DNA from 2 places in the Bacillus sp. AP8 genome. Region 2 is predicted to be linked to the other one. Evidence: riboswitches for the same ligand, from Rfam matches in the RefSeq annotation. Region 2 holds a riboswitch; the other holds the start of a gene.

Region 1 (3,207 bases), on a different contig from region 2:
AAAGTACAAAATCTTGTAATTCAATCTTTTCTTCATTTTCCAATCTCCTTTAAAGTTTTTTGAAAAGTGCTTTTTTATAAGGGCCTTTTGGCAAATTTTATTGTCTAGGAACAAGTATTGAGTATAGTTGAGTAGAATTCTGCTTCATGATGCACGCTTTTCACTGGGGTAGGCAGTGAGCCAGCTTTTTGCTACGCACTTGAGCAGGCTCGCCCTTTACACTCCAATCAACCTTTAAAAACTCTCAATCTTCTAAACACAGCCTTTAATAAAACAAAAAAGCACTTTCCTCAATAAAGGATAAAGTGCTTGATTTACCATTAAATAAACAGAATGAAACCAATCTGTTCTATCAGCGCACCCATCCTCGTGGGTATTACATTCACTATATTAAATGGCAGGTCTCCTGGCTTCGAATCAACACTTGATTTCACCTTCCCATTTCAATACTAGAAACAGTGGTATAAGAAATAAAGCTCCTCGTTACAGTGGCGGGACCGCTTCGGATTGACACCGAATTCCCTTTTAAGCTAAATGCTACTATGAGCTTTAGCACCATTAAGTGTATTCAATTTTTGTTCCGATAAACATTTTATCACGAATATTTTTAAAATTCTATACATAAATTTCATTTCTTTTTGGAATTATCAAAAAATATTTTTTCGAGAAAAAACGCTGTAATAGCAATGGTTTAGCACCTTTTTGAACCAATGTACTGAATTTTTCATATTTTAAAAGCAGATATTCTGTTGTATGATGTACATAGTTTTTAGATATTGAAATAATTTATTTGTTTTACCTATGTATAGATTTTTACGTTCTACTAATAAGAAAACTACTAATACTGGGTTGAATACAAATATCGGATGAAATGTCTAGTGTTTCGTCTATATTTTATAACTTAATAAGTATGATTAGTTCTCGGTGTGATTTTTCTGTAATACAAAAGTTAAAGATTAATAGAAAATACATTGAGTTAAATGGGAAATCAGTGTAAATCTGATGCAGCCCCCGCTACTGTAATGCTGATGAAATTGTTATGACCACTGGCAAATTGCTGGGAAGGAACAAGAGTAAAATGACGCTAAGCCAGGAGACCTGCTTTTCATACGTGATGATCATTACTTTTCGGTGGGAAAGGTAAAAGAGCTACTATTTGTATGAGAATGTCATGGACTTTTTAACGATGTCTCTTTTTCATGCTTATAGCTTTTTTATGAAACCTTATTCGATAGAGTAAGGTTTTTTCTTTTTTACTTTTTATCTGTTCAATCAGAATAAGTAAGACCGAAAAATAGTCTGGTAAATTTTGAACGAATGAAGGATGGGAAGTTGAATGACAACATGGAATTTAAATGGGACAAGTACTCATTTGTTTATGTGTAATGGTAGCAGTTGCAATCGAAAAGATGCAGAAGAAGTAACTCTTGCAATACGTGATGAAATTGCAAAACAAGGATTAGATGAACATATTCATACAACAAGAACTCGATGTAATGGCCGTTGTAAAGATGCGCCTGTCGTAATCGAGTTTCCAAAAGGTCTTTGGTACGGCTCACTAACACCTGAACTTGGTAGAGAAATCGTTCAAAAATACAATCAAGAACCAATTATGGATTATGTTAGTTATCAATTTATTGATGGAAAAATGGCTAGAAATCAAAAATATAAAGCGATTAATGGAATCTCTAAGAAAAAATAAGATGTCCGAGACATAAAGGAGTGTTTTCATTGAGCGAAAAAGGCAAATTGTTTTTAGTAGGATTTGGTCCTGGTAATTATGAACATATTACAACACGGGCAGTCGAAGCAATACGAGAAAGTGATATAGTACTTGGTTACAAAACATATGTCGATCTCATTCAGGGTTTAATCTCTGATAAAACCGTTGTTAGTACAGGAATGACTGAAGAAGTGAGTCGTGCACAAGAGGCTGTTAAACAAGCGGAACTTGGAAAAAAAGTAGCTGTTATTTCCAGTGGGGATTCTGGTGTATACGGTATGGCCGGGCTCGTATATGAAGTATTGGTTGAAAAAGGCTGGAAAGAAGAAAGTGGTATCGCAATAGAAATAATACCAGGAATTTCTGCTATAAATTCCTGTGCATCTTTGTTAGGTGCTCCGATTATGCATGATGCTTGTACAATTTCATTAAGTGATCACCTAACGCCTTGGGAGCTTATTGCCAAAAGAGTAGATGCAGCCGGACAAGCGGATTTTGTTATTGCGTTATATAACCCACGTAGTGGTAGGAGAACAAGACAAATTGTGGAAACTCAAAAGATTCTTTTGAAATATCGCTCACCTGATACACCAGTTGGATTAGTGAAAGGGGGCTACCGTGATACACAATCAGTTGTTATGACTACATTAAGCGACATGCTAAATCATGAAATTGGAATGCTAACAACAGTCATTATCGGAAATTCTTCCACATTTTTTTATGAAGGTAAAATGATTACACCGAGGGGCTATCAAAGGAAATATACACTTGGTTCGGAAAAACAACCGTTAAAGCCTCATCAACGTTTAAAGAAGGAAGCAGAACCTTGGGCATTAAATCAAGAAACAGTGATTACAGAGATCATACAAGACAAAAACACATCATCGTTAGAAATCGCGTTAGAAGCATTAGCGCTAATTGATGGAGAAAAAAGAGAGTATATACAACCAAAGTTAGAATCCATATTTGAACTTGCAGTAAGTCCTGGAGTTGCCAATAAACAATTTTCAACTCAGCAAATGTTAACACTTGTTGAAGTTGTAGGAGATAAGGGAACGATGGAATATACTCCAGATCATCAAATAGTTCTACGTATCCCAACTGTACAACCAGAGGTTATTACGAAGAAACTTCAAGATGCTGCTTTTTTACTTTCACCAATCGGGGATGTCGTTACGATAAAAGCTTGCGATTTCTGCGATGGTGAAAAGGCGGAATCTATCCCATATGCAGAGGAAATTCAAGAATTAGTCGAAGGAATAAGTTTACCTAAACGATTAAATATCGGCTTTAACGGTTGTGGTATGGCGTGTTATCAAGCCGTCATGAACGATATAGGAATAGTTTTTAGAAAAGGTAAATTTGATTTGTTTCTTGGAGCAAAGCCTGTTGGTAGAACAGCACATCCAGGTCAGCCGGTTGAGGAGGGAATTCCTCCTGAACAAATAGTTGGGAAGATAAAAGCTATTATTGACAATTATAAG
Region 2 (3,207 bases):
TAATCGGTGTAGGTTTCTTTATACTTTGTTATGTATTTTATGCTCTAAAATGGAAACACACTAGCACACAAACGACAGATTTTCATATTGAAGAATAGCCCCCAAAAAACCGCGGATGATACATTCGCGGTTTTTTTAACGGTTATTTCATTAGTTTATTTACATGTACAGTATCAAAATCACAACATTATGACTTAACAAAACTATTATTTAAATAAATCAGGATATACAGCTTTAGCTACAAGCTCTACAGCTTCCCCAATACGCGGTCCTGGACGAGACATAATATCAGCATCTAATTGGATAACTTGATTATTCTTCACTGCATCAAGGTTATTCCAGCTTTTCCGATTTTTAATTTCATCTACCGGATTATCAATATAATTTACTGTTGTTAATATCACTTGTGGGTTACGCTTAATAATTTCTTCCTCAGTAGGCTTCATCCAACCTTCTTTATCCGCAAAAATATTCTCCACTCCAGCACTGTCTAAGATTTCTTGCTGGAATGTTTTTGCACCTGTTGTATAAATATCTGGAGAAGGACTAATTTCATAGTAAACTTTCGCTTTTGTATCTATACTAGCTACTTTTTCTTGAACAGAAGTAAATTGTTCTTTAATATGAGAAATAATTTCTTTCCCCTTTTTTTCTACTCCCATTACTGCCGCTAATTGTTCAATGTCTCCATATACGTCATCAATAGTTGCTGCTGATTGAATAACGAAAATAGGAATTCCTGCATCTTTTATTGGTTGAAGGACTTTTTCATCACCGATTGTATAGGCAATTACAACATCAGGCTTCAAAGCTATTACTTCTTCTGTATTTACGTTAACTGAGTCCGAAACTCGTTTGATTTCTTTCGCTTTTTCAGGATAGTTATCATAATCTGTAACACCAACAAGCTTATCTCCCACACCTAATTCAAACAAAATCTCTGTGTTACTTGGTTGTAGGGAAACAACTGTTTCTGGAACTTTGTCAAAAGTAATTTCTGCTCCTGTATCATCTTTGACTTTATATGCTTGCACTTCGGTTTTTGCATCTTTTGATTCATTTTGCTTTTTTGTTTGATTATCACTGCCACACGCAGTTAAAAACAAGGCTAATAATAGAGCGGAAATCAAGCTAAATAATTTCATCTTCTTCATTCGTTATTCCCCCGACTTTTTCTTTTTTCTCGTATCATAGGATTTACTTATAAATTCAACTTCAGTTAATTCCTTTTGCTTATTCACATATACAGCCATTACAAATAGAACGTTTGCTAACAAATGCGCATAATCAAATAGAATTTTCTCAACATCCATTTCTAAGCTCACTTTGTGTAGAGCTCGGACAGATTTCTTCGCTTCACTTCTACAAGTATGCAATACACAAGCGGCAGTAGATCCTTGCGGAAGCACAAATGTTTCTATCCTTTCTTTAACTTCAGAAACATAGAAGTCGTACATGGAGCTAAGACGGTCGAGATCTTCCTCAGTTATCGCCACTTTACCACGAGCAGAACCATTAAGGTGATAAGCCATTTCAATTAAGTACATTAAATCCTTATGAACAATGGAAATGTCTTTCGTTAATGAGGCAGCTAGCCCAATCCGTGTTGCTAAAGAGTCCGTTCTAATCTCAAAGTCAACAGTTGATGCCGATTCTCTCATATACGGATAGCATAAAAAGCGTAAGTCTTTCTTTACCATATACATATGAACCTCCTTATATATTAGCGATGGACCTCTCGTATTTCTTGTAGTGTCATAAATTACAAGATTAAGCCAATATTCCTCTTATATGACCACTTTCTACTATTTGATAGAATTCCTATTGTCATATAGAAACATCTTCTTTTCTCATAAAAAAAGCCACCCAAGATTATTGGCCGGCATTCGTCATCCATTATTTTATAATTAAATAAGATGAAAATTTGCCATACAATCCTCTTAACTTCCGAAGAGTAAAATACGATGAAAAAAAAGTAGGTATCCTGGCTTGTGCGTCATCTTACTTTAAGAACCTTCCCATTTCAAACACAAATGCTTAAAACAGTGGTATTTTCTTATTTCATCAGCACTTACAGTTGCGGAAACAGCTTCGGACTTACACCGAATTCCCTTTTAACTAATCTAATAGTCTTTTTTCTCTGCAAGGTTTATTCACTTATCTTCTATCATAACATGGCAATAGATGCATATTATAGTAAGTTGCTCAATAATACATACTTCCATATATGACACTATAGATTGATGTATACAAGAATCCTCTAGATAGCCAAAAACGTTTAATCAGGCAATCAGTATATGTCTAAGTTAAACTATGATTGGAAGATCTCTTTTGTAATCCATATCTTATTTTCACCTTAAATAAGATTTTACAGATTACTACTTACATTTCTCTTACAAATAGACTTTCGTACACATTGAGGTCAATGAAAGATTATTTTACTTCATACCCACCCTCAAAAGATAAAGGAGTCTCATCAACGAGGCTCCTTTATTAAAAATACTTATTGATTTGCTTTTTTTATCGCTTCAGCGATAGTGACTGTACGTTTCGCTTGATGCTTAATTGCCTCTTCAACGTCTTCAACCATTTCACCTTGTTGATTAACAGTTACACTAGTTCCGTATGGATTTCCTCCTGCTGCAAATGTTACAGGATCAGTATAACCAGGAGCTGCAACGATTGCACCCCAATGATACATAGTTGTATAAAGAGATAAAATAGTTGCTTCCTGACCACCATGTGCATTTTGGGCCGAGCTCATTGCACTAACTACTTTATTGACTAATTTTCCGTTGAACCATAAACCACCTGTTGTATCCAAGAAATTCTTCATTTGACCAGGCATGTTACCGAAGCGAGTTGGAACAGAGAAGATAATGGCATCTGCCCATTCTAAATCCGCTAGAGTAACCTCTGGAACATCTTTCGTTGCTTCCAGATGAGCTTTCCATGCAGGATTCGACTCAATTGCAGCTTGGGGTGCTGTTTCAGCTACTTTCAATACTTTGACTTCTGCTCCAGCAGCTTTAGCACCCTCTTCTGCCATTTTAGCCATTTTGTAATTTGTACCACCTGAACTATAATAAATAACTGCTAGTTTAACATTTTCCATTTTCACATTCTCCTCACCATTAGTTTTTTTAGTAAATAATCTATTTAAAAACCCCATGTTGTATTCACCCTTCTCGTATATTTCTAGGAATC

The links. Region 2 has a riboswitch for cobalamin ahead of BN349_RS17260 (hypothetical protein). Riboswitches for the same ligand answer to the same signal wherever they lie in the genome.
Region 1: linked by a shared signal. The riboswitch ahead of BN349_RS05045 ((2Fe-2S) ferredoxin domain-containing protein) and the one ahead of BN349_RS17260 (hypothetical protein) in region 2 are both predicted to bind cobalamin.

Annotation. Positions count from the first base shown of each region.
Region 1 covers NZ_CAPG01000027.1:70,002-73,208, forward strand. The annotation lists gene BN349_RS05040 (energy-coupling factor ABC transporter permease) at 1-36, opposite strand, end outside; cobalamin riboswitch at 380-575, opposite strand; cobalamin riboswitch at 930-1,120, shown strand; gene BN349_RS05045 ((2Fe-2S) ferredoxin domain-containing protein) at 1,337-1,702, shown strand; gene cobJ (precorrin-3B C(17)-methyltransferase) at 1,732-3,207, shown strand, end outside.
Region 2 covers NZ_CAPG01000072.1:14,633-17,839, forward strand. The annotation lists gene BN349_RS17250 (amino acid permease) at 1-98, shown strand, start outside; gene BN349_RS17255 (ABC transporter substrate-binding protein) at 207-1,154, opposite strand; gene BN349_RS17260 (hypothetical protein) at 1,158-1,706, opposite strand; cobalamin riboswitch at 1,958-2,151, opposite strand; gene wrbA (NAD(P)H:quinone oxidoreductase) at 2,504-3,115, opposite strand.